4 regions of the Streptomyces sp. NPDC000878 genome follow, and region 4 is predicted to be linked to each of the others. Evidence: riboswitches for the same ligand, from Rfam matches in the RefSeq annotation. Region 4 holds a riboswitch; each other region holds the start of a gene.
The links. A riboswitch is a leader RNA that binds a small molecule or an ion and turns the genes downstream of it on or off. The one in region 4 is predicted to bind cyclic di-AMP.
Positions count from the first base shown of each region.

Region 1 (3,221 bases), on a different contig from region 4:
GCGTACGCCTGGGCGAGGGTCTTCTCGAAACCGTCGCTCGCCTGGGCGGCGAAGTCCTCCTCGTCGATCAGCTCGTTCTTCAGGTTGGAGATCTTCGCGCTGAACGACTTGGGCGGGAAGCGCTTGGGGTCCAGGTCCAGGTCGCGGCAGACGAGCGCCATCAGCCGCTTGCTGTCGGCCGCGTCGTAGATCGAGAACGAGGACGTGAAGCCGAGCCGCTTGCTCTCCCGGCGGAGGATCCGCACGCACGCGCTGTGGAACGTCATCACCCACATCGCGTTCGCGCGCGGGCCGACGAGCTGCTCGACGCGCTCCCTCATCTCGCCGGCGGCCTTGTTGGTGAAGGTGATCGCGAGGATCTGGCCGGGGTGGACGCCCCGCTCGCCGAGCAGATACGCGATGCGGTGGGTGAGCACGCGCGTCTTGCCGGAGCCGGCGCCCGCCACGATGAGCAGGGGGGTGTCGGCGTGCACGACGGCCGCGCGCTGGTTCTCGTTCAGCCCGTCCAGGAGCGCGGCCGGGTCCACCACGGGGCGCGGGGCGCCGTCGCGGTAGTACGCGTCCCGGTCCGGCGGCGCGTCGAACTGCCCGCCGAACAGGTCGTCCAGAACGGGCTCCGGCGCATGCTCGTCCTCGGGCGGCGGCGGGGGCTCCTCCTCGTGGGCTCGAGGGCCCTGGAGGTCCGCCAGGAAGCTGTCGTCAAAGAGGCTGCTCATCGCTCTCCGAGTCTAGGCTCCCCCACTGACAACCGGCCGCCACCCCGAAAACATCCGCCGGGCTGTCCGGACAGCAGATCCCGGACCGGTATGAACACATCAAGTGCGGACCAAGCGGCACACACTCCTCCAGATCGACTCCGGGGAGCAATGTTTAGGGTTGAGGTCACAAAAACGTATCGGGCATAGCGGTCATCAACCTTCACAGGGGCCACACGAATTGGTTAGCGTGCCCTGCAGGCCGCTCGACCCCCACCGGCGAACATCGCCGGGCCGCGCGGCCTCCGCCGAGTCCGATCGTGCCGCCCTGTGCGGCAGGAGCCGGGGACCCACCGAAAACTTGGGGTGAATCGGTCCGACTGCCGTCCAGGGCAAGGACCGTAGGGCAACCCTTCCGAACCACCCGCCCGAACCCGACAGCTAACCCGGTAGGCGGAACGTGGAAGGAGTCGCCTCTCTTGGCGTCGTCGCACCGCAAGTCGCGTCCTACGGGAACGCGCGTAGCAGGCATACGGACCCCCGCCTTCGCCACGGCGGCCCTGACCTCCGTCGCGCTGCTGTCCCAGACCGCCAACGCCGCGCCCACGGAGCCCACCACTCCCCCGGCGCCCTCGGCCGACGACAAGCCGAGCATGGAGGAGGTCGAGGCGAAGGTCGGCGACCTCTACCGCCAGGCCGAGTCGGCCACCGACAAGTACAACTCCGCCAAGGAGAAGACCTCCAAGCAGCGCAAGCGCGTCGACACCCTGATGGACGACGTGGCCCAGCGCACCCAGAAGCTCAACGACGCGCGCGAGGAACTCGGTTCCTTCGCCGCGGCCCAGTACCGCACCGGGTCGGCCGCCCCCGACACGGCGACGTTCCTCCTCGCGGACGACCCGCAGGACTACTTCGACCAGAACCAGCTGATGGACCGGCTGACCGCCCGCCAGAAGGACGCGGTCGACGAGTACATCACGGAGCAGGCCGAGACGACGCAGAAGCGCCAGGAGGCCACCGCGAGCCTCGAATCGCTCACGGAGTCCCAGGACAACCTGCGGACGACCAAGACCACCGTCCAGACGAAGCTCGCGCAGGCCCGCCAGCTCCTCTCCCGCCTCACCGCCGAGGAGAAGCTACGGCTCGCGGCGATCGAGCGGGAGAAGCAGGCGGAGGCCCGCCGCCAGGCGCAGGAACTCGCCCGTCAGCAGCAGGCGGCGGAGCAGCAGCGCCAGCAGGAAGCGGCGGCAGCCGCGGCGGCCCAGCAGTCGACGGGCGGCACCGCCTCGGACACGTCGACGGCACCGGCCACCGACTCCTCGTACGCCACCAAGGCCGAGAAGGCCCTCACCTTCGCACGCGCACAGATCGGCAAGCCGTACGTCTGGGGCGCGACCGGCCCGGACTCGTACGACTGCTCGAGCCTCACCCAGGCCGCCTGGAAGGCCGCCGGAGTCACCCTCCCGCGCACCACCTACGACCAGGTGAACGCGGGCACGACGGTCTCCCTCTCCGACATCCAACCCGGTGACCTGGTCTTCTTCTACGACGACATCAGCCACGTCGGCCTCTACATCGGCAACGGCATGATGATCCACGCCCCGAAGCCGGGTGCGTACGTCCGCGAGGAATCGATCTTCTACGACGGTGAGTCGGCGATCCACAGCGTGGTGCGCCCGGCCTGACGGGCAGGTCGGGCAGGTCTCATCAGGTCCAGAGCACGGCGATGAAGATGTTCGCCGTGGTGAACAGGCCCACCAGGCCGAACAGCCGCTTGTCCACGGTCTCGTCGTCCCGCTTCACATAGACGAGGCCGAGGATCACGATCAGCAGCGCCAGCTTCACGCCGATCTTGACGTTGTTCACCGTCTGGTCGTCGGCCTGGTTGAGGCCCACCAGGGCGACGCCGGTGACCAGCATGGTGAACGCACCGTGCAGCATCGCCGGCACGAAGCGGGCCGTGCCCTGCCCCATCGCCTTCATCTGGGTGAGAAACCCGCCAAGAAGCGAGGCGATGCCGATGATGTGCAGGCCGACGAAGAGATGGATGAGTACGTCCATGGGCCCGGAGCCTAATCAGAGGCCCCCGAGCCGCATGACACCGGGCCGTGAAGGGCGTTCGCAAGGCATCCAGCGCGCCTCGCGCGACACTCGGAGACCTCGCATATATGCACCCCATAGCACTGTGTAATCACCATGTGCCTCCCAAACCTCCTCATCGGTCAGCCGTCTGCGTGAAGTCGGCGGCGGCGGAGCGCGATCACGGTCGTATGCGGTCACCCGGTGGTCGGCTCACGCCAGTTCCGTACATGGCGTTACCCCCACGTCACACTCCGGTTTAGCGTCCTCCACCAGGTGACCGGCTCCCCACCGCCGCCCGGGCCAGGGGCGGCAGTCGGACACCACCGCCGAGAAAGTCCGGCGGCGGACCGCTCCCCCTGTGCGGGCCGCCGTCGGACGCGCAACCGCCCTCCTGGGTCCGCTTCCCAGGCAGCCTTCCGGCGGTCGACGTAGTGGCGGTCGTAC
Region 1 covers NZ_JBSFMT010000024.1:71,753-74,973, reverse strand. Annotated here, with positions in the region: gene pcrA (DNA helicase PcrA) at 1-716, opposite strand, end outside; cyclic di-AMP (ydaO/yuaA leader) riboswitch at 992-1,166, shown strand; gene ACWDR4_RS22335 (NlpC/P60 family protein) at 1,175-2,380, shown strand; gene ACWDR4_RS22330 (hypothetical protein) at 2,403-2,756, opposite strand.
Region 1: linked by a shared signal. The riboswitch ahead of ACWDR4_RS22335 (NlpC/P60 family protein) and the one ahead of ACWDR4_RS21595 (M23 family metallopeptidase) in region 4 are both predicted to bind cyclic di-AMP.

Region 2 (3,221 bases), on a different contig from region 4:
CGTCTCCCGGACCTTCAACTTGCCGGAGACCCGAGCGAGTTGCGCTGGCGGGGCGGGCTCATCATGCGTGGACTGCGCACCCTGCCCGTCGAGTTCACGCCGGTTCGCGAATCGGGGCATACCCCGCCAGTAGTGCCGTAGAAGATCACGGGAAGGTGACACTCCCTCAACAATGTGATCTTCACGTGATCTACGCGGCATTAACTTGTGACAAGTGATCGCCTGTCGATACGTTCGAGCACTAGTGCGACGCCTTGGCGGTATTCATTTCGGCATCCGTCGCGCCGACCCCTGCTGTCTCGCGAAAGGCAACCGCATGCTCTCCGGGAACGGACGTCACCGTCGCCCCCGTCAGGCCCCGGCTCTGCTTGTCGCGGCCGGCGTGACCGGCTCCGCCCTCGCCATCCCGCTGCTCGCCGCGACCGGCGCGAGCGCGGCAAGCGGCACCACGTGGGACAGGGTCGCGGAGTGCGAGAGTGGCGGCTCCTGGAGTGCCAACTCCGGCAACGGGTTCTACGGCGGGCTCCAGCTGACCCAGGCGGACTGGGAGGCGTACGGCGGTCTCACGTACGCCCCGAGCGCCGACCAGGCCAGCCGTTCGCAGCAGATCGCCGTCGCCGAGAGTGTGCTCGCCGACCGGGGTGCCGGGGTCTGGGACGCCTGCGCGCTGCTGTCCGGGCTCGGCAAGGACACCAGCTCGGCCGACGTCGACACGGGCGTGGCCGAGGGGAAGGGGAGTGGGGACAGGGAGGGCGGTACGTCGTCTTCGGCGTCGCCCTCGTCCTCGACGTCGGATTCGCCTACGCCTGCCTCTACTCCCTCCGCCTCACCCTCCACCGACTCCGCGCCCTCGGTCAAGGCCAAGTCCGCCGAGTCCTCGCCGTCCCCTTCTTCCTCCTCCTCAACCTCCTCGTCCCCCTCGCTGTCGAGCGAAGGGGGCGCACAAGAAGGTGACAGGTCATCCACGGGTGTGACAAATGATGGAAAACAGGGCAACTCCGGGCAGAGCAGGGAAGGCTCGTATACGGTCCGCCCCGGCGACACCCTTTGCGGCATCGCCGACTCCCTTGGCCTTGAGGGTGGATGGTCCGAGTTGTACGCCGAGAACGAGGATCTCCTCGGTGCGGACCCGAACCACATCCTCCCCGGTCAGACCCTCGAAGTCCCTGCCGAACCGGGGCAAAAGTAACCGGAGTTCACGTCACGCTTCGCGCTGAATGTCCGTTATAAATGCAGTGAGAGATAGGTCTCAGAAGCCCTGATCGTCTTTGTATTTCAGGGGATCACCTGTTTACGGTCGTCAACGCCCGCCACAGTGGGCCCCGCCGGTCGCAACGCCGAATCCTGCCAACGGCCGAACGGGAACAGTCGTCGCTTTCAAGCGCCGTAGGCAGGAGCGGGGGACCCAAGGTAAGTGCCGCACCGGGCAGTTGACCGGAGCGGCTTGGGGTTAAGCCGTGCGCCGCCCGAACGGGGCGTACGGCCGGGCAACTCAACCGGCCCGAACCCGACAGCTCACCTCGCAGGCGTCGGTGAGGGGATCACGCATGCTGTTTTCCGGTAAGGGCAAGCACCGTCGTCCGTCCAAGGCCACCCGTGTCGTCGCCATCGCCGGTGTGACCGGCGCCGCGGTCGCCGCTCCGCTGCTGGCGGCCGGCTCCGCCTCCGCCGCCACCTCCGCCGAGTGGGACACGGTCGCCCAGTGCGAGTCCGGCGGCAACTGGTCCATCAACACCGGCAACGGCTACTACGGCGGTCTGCAGTTCTCCGCCTCGACCTGGGCCGCGTACGGCGGCTCGGCGTACGCCTCCACCGCCGACCAGGCCTCCAAGTCCCAGCAGATAACCATCGCCGAGAAGGTCCTCGCGGGCCAGGGCAAGGGTGCCTGGCCGGTCTGCGGCACGGGCCTGTCCAGCGCCTCCTACGGCGGCGGTTCGAGCGACAGCTCGTCCAGTGACTCCGGTAGCTCCAGCCCCTCCAGCTCCGGCTCCGGCGAGACCTCCACCCGCTCCACCGACGAGCAGTCGGCCTCCCGTTCGCAGGAGCGACCGGCCGCGAAGAAGACCGTCACCACCCCGACCGGCAAGAAGGTCGAGAAGGGCGACGGCGAGTACAAGGTCGTCAAGGGTGACACCCTGAGCGCGATCGCCGAGGCGCACGACGTCAAGGGCGGCTGGGCGAAGCTCTTCCAGCTGAACAAGGACATCATCGACGACGCCGACTTCATCTACCCGGGCCAGCAGCTGCACCTCAGCTGACCCCGGTCACCTGCCCGCCGGAGCATCCCCCAAATCTCAGCCGGCCCGAAGGTGAACCACAGCGCCCTCACATCCGTGCCCTCCATAGTGAAGGCCTCGTGAGGGTCACCCCCGTCCCCCACGGGCTCCCCGCTCCGGTGCGTGTTCCCCCGTACGCACCGGGGCGGGGCTTTTTGTTTCCCTGAGGAACAATGTTTACCCTCGGTTCCGTCCATGTTCCGTCCATGGGGTGGTCGGACGGCTGGCCGATCGGCCTCGGACGGTTAGGCTCATCCCGCAGGGGCCGCAAAAAAGCCCCGCGTACCCGCGTCACATCCCAGAAGGAGATGCTCGTGCCGTCCATCGACGTCGTCGTAGCCCGGGAAATCCTCGACTCGCGAGGCAACCCCACCGTCGAGGTCGAGGTCGGCCTCGATGACGGCAGCACCGGTCGTGCCGCCGTCCCGTCCGGAGCCTCCACCGGAGCCTTCGAGGCCATCGAGCTGCGCGACGGTGACCCCAACCGCTACCTCGGCAAGGGTGTCGAGAAGGCCGTCCTCGCCGTCATCGAGCAGATCGGCCCGGAGCTGGTCGGCTACGACGCCACCGAGCAGCGGCTGATCGACCAGGCGATGTTCGACCTGGACGCCACCGACAACAAGGGCTCGCTCGGCGCCAACGCCATCCTCGGCGTCTCGCTCGCCGTCGCCCACGCCGCCTCCGAGGCCAGCGACCTCCCCCTCTTCCGCTACCTCGGCGGTCCGAACGCGCACCTGCTGCCCGTTCCGATGATGAACATCCTGAACGGCGGCTCGCACGCCGACTCCAACGTGGACATCCAGGAGTTCATGATCGCCCCGATCGGCGCGGAGTCCTTCTCCGAGGCGCTGCGCTGGGGCGCGGAGATCTACCACACCCTCAAGAAGGTGCTGAAGACCAAGGGCCTGTCCACCGGTCTCGGCGACGAGGGCGGCTTCGCCCCGA
Region 2 covers NZ_JBSFMT010000083.1:13,912-17,132, forward strand. Annotated here, with positions in the region: gene ACWDR4_RS42625 (cytochrome P450 family protein) at 1-141, shown strand, start outside; gene ACWDR4_RS42630 (transglycosylase family protein) at 383-1,189, shown strand; cyclic di-AMP (ydaO/yuaA leader) riboswitch at 1,373-1,544, shown strand; gene ACWDR4_RS42635 (transglycosylase family protein) at 1,548-2,258, shown strand; gene eno (phosphopyruvate hydratase) at 2,591-3,221, shown strand, end outside.
Region 2: linked by a shared signal. The riboswitch ahead of ACWDR4_RS42635 (transglycosylase family protein) and the one ahead of ACWDR4_RS21595 (M23 family metallopeptidase) in region 4 are both predicted to bind cyclic di-AMP.

Region 3 (3,221 bases), on a different contig from region 4:
ACGTCTGCGCGGTTGCCGCGCGACTTGATCCACTTGCCGATGATGGTCTCGGACTCGCCGCCCTGGTTACCGTCGATCCACGCCGAGTAGGAGTCGGCGGTGTCGAGGAAGTTGCCGCCGGCGGCGGCGTAGGCGTCGAGCACCTCGAAGGACGCCTTCTCGTCGGCGGTCCAGCCGAAGACGTTGCCGCCGAGGGCGAGGGGGAAGACCTCCAGGTCCGATGATCCGAGCTTGCGCAGAGCAGGAGTAGTCATGCTCCTTGTCAACGCCCGACCCGGACGCACTGATTCCGGCGGTTCACGAACATCGTGTGAACGCCGGAATCAGTCGGGATCAGTCGGAATCGAGCAACGTCTGCCTATCGAGCAACGTCTGTCTTACGGGTTGAGGCCCATGCTCCGCAGCCACGCCATCGGGTCGATCCCCGCGGTGTCCGAGCTGCTGGTGTGGACCTCCATGTGGAGGTGGGCCCCGGTGACGTTGCCCGTGGCGCCGACTCGGCCGATCACGTCACCCGTGTTGACCTTCTGGCCGACGCTGACGTTGATCGAGGACTGGTGGGCGTACCAGATCTCGGTGCCGTCCTCGAGGGTGAGGATCGTGCGGTAGCCGTAGGAGCCGCTCCAGCCCGCCTCGGTGATCGTGCCGGTGTGGACGGCCTTGAGCGGGGTACCTGTGGGAGCGGCGAAGTCGAGGCCGGTGTGGTAGCCGGAGGACCACAGCGAGCCGGCCTGGCCGAACGTCGAGGTGATCGTGTATGAGGAGGTCGGCAACGTGTACTGCTTGGCCAGCTCGGCGAGCCGCGCGGCCTCCAGCTTCGCCGCGGCTTCCTCGGCGGCCTTCTTCTTCGCGGCGGCGGCCTTCGCGGCGGCCTCGCGCTTCACCTTGGCGGCCTCGTCGGCGGCCTTCTTCGCGGCGGCGTCCTGGGCGGCCTGCTGGACCTTGGCCTCGGCCTGGTCCTTCTGCTGCTCGGCCTGGAGGATGATGCGGGCGCGCAGGGCCTCACCCGCGTCGCTGGTGCCCTGCTCGGTCTCCTCGGAGGTGACGCCGACGCTGCTGAGCGCGTTGGGGGAGCCCTGGGGCTCGTCCTTCGAGTCGTCGTCGCCCGCGAAGGGCGAGCCGACGGAGGGCAGGTCGGGGATGGAGATGGAGACGGGCGGCTTGCCGGTCTGTGCGGTGGCCATGCCGGCCCCGCCGACGGCGGCTATGACACCGACGCCGAGAACGGTGGAGCTGCGGGCGAGTCCTCCGCCGCCGCGCTGCTTGCCGACGCGGTGCCGGCCGCGAACCGGACGAGTGGTGTCCGCGCTGGGATTCCACTCCTCCCAAGGGCCCTCGTCGGTGCGACGGCTGCCGAAGCCGAAGGTCGGGATCTTGCCGGCCTCGGTCTCGCTGCTGCGCTGACTCGGTACGAACGGGGCCTCTGGGGCGGCCGGGTTTGACGCCACGTGGGCGTGCTCCTTTCCTTCCTTCTCGCCTACCGGGTTAGCTGACGGGTTCGGAGCAGGAAGGTCTCCTACGCGCGTATACCTGCCGTGTTGCCACGGCGGCGGACGAGCGATTCACCCCAAGTTGGTGGTTCCCCGGTTCCCTCGCGGGATTCGGCGCGTGCGCACGGAGCCGACTCTTGTGACGGCTGGGACAACCGCGCTGCGTTATCGAACGTTAATAGACCAGGGCCCCGGATTCCAAGCCGTTCCCGTTGATCGTTAATCCTTTTCCCGAGGACTTTCTAGGCCAGCACCGGTGAAAATCGGGCGAGTTGACCATGCCGTAAGTGACTCCTGAGTTTTGACTGTGTGTCAGATGTTATGCGGAGCGGGATCGTTCACTCACGGCCGGTGACAACCGACGACAACCGATGACAATCGCTCTCAGGGTCGTCTCACGGCGAGCAGCGCCATGTCGTCCGTCGTGCCGCCGCCCGAGTGCCGGCGCACCTCGTCGGCGAGGGCGGCGAGGAGGGCGGCCGGGTCGCGGAAGACGCGGCCCGTGAGCCGGGCCGCCGGATCGAAGAAGACGCCGTGCCCGTCGCGGGCCTCGGACAGCCCGTCGGTGTGCAGGAGCAGCGCCGCGCCGCCGGGAAAAGGCGTCGTCTCGGCACGGTCGGGCGCGCCGCCGAGGTCGCCCATGCCGAGCGGAAGCGCGGCTTCGGACGGGCTGAGGACGCGCAGGGTGCCGTCGGCGGTGAGCAGCAGGGGCGGGGGGTGGCCGCGGTTGACGATGCGGACGATCCCGTCGCCGTGCGGGAGTTCGGCGAGTACGGCGGTGGCGAAGCCCTCGGTGATCTCCAGACCGCCGCGCCGGGCGGCCTCGCGCGCGAGGGCCCGCTCCAGCCGCTGGGCGACCGCCTCCAAGGTCGCCTCCTGCTCGGCGGCCTCCCGGAACGCCCCGATGACGACGGCGACGGCCGCCACGGCCCCCATCCCCTTGCCCCGCACGTCCCCGAGGACGAGCCGCACGCCGTACGGGGTCTCCTGCACGGCGTAAAGGTCGCCGCCGATGAAGGCACCCTCCTGGGCGGCCTCGTACCGGGCGGCGATCTCGAACCCGCCGATGTGCGCGTCCGGTTCGGGCAGTACGGCGCGCTGCGCGGCCTCGGCGATCTCGTGGGCCGTGGCGAGGCGGCGGTCGCCCCGGCGTACGACGCGGTTGATGACGACGGCCAGGACGGCGACCGTGGCCACGGTGACCGTCTCGGTGAGGGTGTCGGCGTCCGAGGAGAACTCGAAGCGGACGTGGACCAGGTACTCGGCGAGGAGCGCGGCAGCGCCGGTGACGGCCGTGGTGCGCAGCGAGGAGAGCGGGGCGGCGATGAGCGGGGCGGCGGTGAAGAAGGGGACCGCGGTGAAGTCGTGCGGGGTGGCGTAGTCGTAGACGATCCCGGCGACGATCAGGAGCGCGGGCAGGACGCGCACGAGGGTCCGCACCCGGGAGACCACCACCGCCTCTTCCGGCGATCCCGTCCCTCCCGGCTCTCCCGACCGCGCCACTCGTCTCGTCTCCCGCCGGATCACCCGCCCCGTCCCGTTCAGGTTCGTCCCGCTCAGATTTCCGGGAACGGGTACGGCGGGCGAGCCGGGTGGACCGACCGGGCTAAAGGAGAAGGGTGGGGCGGGCCCGCGAAAAGGGCGGGACGGGCCGGAAAAAAGGGGGGCCTGGAAACGACTCAGGGCCGGAAACCAGTTTCCTGGTTTCCGGCCCTGGGCCTTCAGTAGCGG
Region 3 covers NZ_JBSFMT010000064.1:3,506-6,726, forward strand. Annotated here, with positions in the region: gene ACWDR4_RS38010 (aldo/keto reductase) at 1-254, opposite strand, end outside; gene ACWDR4_RS38015 (M23 family metallopeptidase) at 378-1,448, opposite strand; cyclic di-AMP (ydaO/yuaA leader) riboswitch at 1,460-1,617, opposite strand; gene ACWDR4_RS38020 (PP2C family protein-serine/threonine phosphatase) at 1,875-3,035, opposite strand; tRNA gene ACWDR4_RS38025 (tRNA-Met) at 3,216-3,221, opposite strand, start outside.
Region 3: linked by a shared signal. The riboswitch ahead of ACWDR4_RS38015 (M23 family metallopeptidase) and the one ahead of ACWDR4_RS21595 (M23 family metallopeptidase) in region 4 are both predicted to bind cyclic di-AMP.

Region 4 (3,221 bases):
ATCCACGCGATCTTGTGCCGGAGCTGGGTGAGCGTCGCGGTGAGGGCGTGGCTTCCGGAGGCCTGGGCGAGCGTCTCGTGGAACCAGCCGCCCAGGGAGCGCAGATCCTCACTATTGCCCCTCCTGGCCCGCTCCTGCCCCAGCCTGACCAGGCCGCGCAGCACCTTCAGATGGGCCTCGGTGCGCCGCTGGGCGGCCCGGGAGGCACCGAGCGGCTCCAGGAGCATGCGCATCTCCAGCAGGTCGGAGGCCTCCTGCTCGGTGGGTTCCGCGACGCACGCGCCCGCGTGCCGCCGGGTCACCACGAAGCCCTCGGCCTCCAGGGTGCGCAGGGCCTCGCGGACGGGGACGCGCGAGACGCCGTACCGGCGCGCGAGCAGTTCCTCGGTGAGCCGGCTGCCGCGCTCGTAGACACCGGCGACGATGTCGTCCCGGATCGCCGTGCATACCGAGTGCGCCGGAATACGCATGTCCGACCTCCGCTTTAATCCCCGTGAAACGTCGACGATTGACGTGTGTTCAGTGACTCTATTGCAGAGAACCGGAATTTCCGACGGCAGGCCGGAATCCAGGGATATTTTTTGGACACAGGGCCACCGGAAACGCCGAAAGCCCCGACTCGGGGAGCCGGGGCGACGACAAGAGATGCGGGCGGTTGTCAGACGTTCACACCGTGCGAGCGGAGGTAGGCGACGGGGTCCATGTCCGAGCCGTACTCCGGGGTCGTACGGGCCTCGAAGTGGAGGTGCGCACCGGTGACGTTGCCGGTGGCCCCGGAGAGACCTATCTGCTGGCCCGGGGTGACCGTCTGCCCGACGGACACGTTGATGGACGACAGATGACCGTACTGAGTGTACGTACCATCAATCATCTTGATCACGATGTTGTTGCCGTAGGAGCCGCCCCAGCCTGCCTCGACGACGGTGCCGGAGCCCACCGCGTGGACGGTGGTGCCGGACGCGGCGTGGAAGTCGATGCCGGTGTGGTTGCCGGAGGACCAGACGGCGCCGCCCGCCTTGTAGCCGGTGGAGATGTACGAGCCGGAGATCGGGGTGACGAAGGTGTTGAGGCGCTTGCGCTCGACCTCGCGGGCGGCGCGGGCCTCCGCCTCGCGTGCCTCCTTGACCCGCTCCTCCGCCTCCTTCTTCGCGGCGGCCAGGGCCCGCTTCTCGGCGGCGGCCTTCTCTGCGGCCTGCTCCTGGGCCGCGGCCTGCGCGTCGATCTGGTCGGCGAGCGACTCGCCGATGGAGATCACCGGGGTGAGGCCGGTCTGCTCGACCGCGGACTCCGCGGCGAGCGCCGGGGCGGCGAGGCTGCCGACGGCGCCGGTGGTGGCGAGGGCCGCGACGCCGGCCGCGCGGACGGTCGTACGGGTGACAAGGCTGGGGCGGCGGGGACGACGGTGCTTCCCGGTGGCGCGGGTGAACGCCATGTAGTGGCTGGTCCTTTCCTTCCTTCTCGCCTACCGGGTTAGCTGACGGGTTCGGAGCAGGAAGGTCTCCTACGGACCCCCTCGCTGGGCGCGCGGGCGTCCGATTCACCCCAGGGACTGCACAGTGTGGGTCCCCGGCTCCCCTGGCTCGCGCCATGTGGGGACTCGGCGATGACTGTCCGGGTGCCGCGGCTGCGGCGCACTGCGTGACGGACAGCCGGACCGACGCTAAGCCGCACAACTTTCAATCAACAAACCGATCACGGGTTTTGTAGCGTATGCCACAGGGCAGACGGTCAACCTCTCCATCAATACGGGCAACTTGCACATCAATATGGACAAGAGGGGCCCGGTGACGCTTCCGTCACCGGGCCCCTGTCGTGTACGCGGGTGCCGTTACTCGGCGGGTACGACGGTCACTTCGCCGATACCGAGGGCCCGGACGGGCTCCTCGATCGTCGCCGCGTCGCCGACGAGGACCGTCACCAGCCGGTCCACCGGGAAGGCGTTCACGGCCGCCGCCGTGGCCTCCACGGTGCCGGTGGCGGCGAGCTGCCGGTACAGCGTGGCCTGGTAGTCGTCAGGCAGGTGCTGCTCCACCTGGTCGGCCAGCGTGCTCGCCACGGCCGCCGCAGTTTCGTACTTGAGCGGAGCGACGCCCACCAGGTTCTGCACCGCGACATCACGCTCGGCGTCTGTGAGCCCCTCGGCCGCGAGCGTGCGCAGCACCTTCCACAGGTCCTCCAGGGCGGGACCGGTGTTCGGGGTGTCGACGGAGCCGCTGATGGCGAGCAGCGCGGCGCCCGAACCGTCCGGGGCCGAGCGCAGGACCTGGCCGAACGCCCGCACACCGTAGGTGTAGCCCTTCTCCTCGCGCAGAACGCGGTCCAGGCGGGAGGTGAGGGTGCCGCCGAGGCAGTACGTGCCGAGGACCTGGGCGGCCCAGACGCGGTCGTGCCGGTCGGCGCCGACGCGGCCGATGAGCAGCTGGGTCTGTACGGCGCCCGGGCGGTCCACGATGACGACCCGGCCGGTGTCGTCGGCGGTCACCGGCGGCACGGGCCGCGGTTCGGCCGTCGAGCCGGTCCACTCCCCCAGGGTGTCGCCGAGCAGCGCGTCCAGGTCGACACCGGTGAGGTCGCCGACGACCACGGCGGTGGCCGTGGCGGGGCGGACATGCCTCTCGTAGAAGGCCCGTACGGCCGCGGAGTCGATCTTCGCGACCGTCTCCTCGGTGCCCTGGCGCGGACGCGACATGCGCGAGGTCTCCGGGAACAGCTCCTTGTAGAGCTGCTTGGCGGAGCGGCGGGCCGGGTTGGCCGTCTCGTGCGGGATCTCGTCGAGCCGGTTGCGCACCAGCCGCTCGATCTCGCTGTCCGCGAACGCGGGTGCCCTGAGGGCGTCGGCCAGCAGACCGAGCGCCTTGGGGAGCCGCGACACGGGGACTTCGAGGCTGAGGCGTACGCAGGGGTGGTCGGCGTGCGCGTCGAGGGTGGCGCCGCAGCGCTCCAGTTCGGCGGCGAACTCCTCGGCGGAGTGCTTGTCGGTGCCTTCGGAGAAGGCCCTGGCCATGATCGTGGCCACGCCGTCGAGACCGGCCGGCTCGGCCTCCAGGGGAGCGTCGACGAGTACCTCGACGGCGACGATCTGCTGGCCGGGGCGGTGGCAGCGCAGGACGGTCAGGCCGTTGCCGAGCGTGCCGCGTCCGGGGGCCGGGAAGGCCCAGGGCCTGGCCTCGCCCGCCTGGGGCTGGGGGTGGAACTCCATCGTGGCGAGCCCGGTCACTTGG
Region 4 covers NZ_JBSFMT010000023.1:23,004-26,224, forward strand. Annotated here, with positions in the region: gene ACWDR4_RS21590 (GntR family transcriptional regulator) at 1-470, opposite strand, end outside; gene ACWDR4_RS21595 (M23 family metallopeptidase) at 659-1,432, opposite strand; cyclic di-AMP (ydaO/yuaA leader) riboswitch at 1,446-1,613, opposite strand; gene ACWDR4_RS21600 (M16 family metallopeptidase) at 1,829-3,217, opposite strand; gene ACWDR4_RS21605 (M16 family metallopeptidase) at 3,214-3,221, opposite strand, start outside.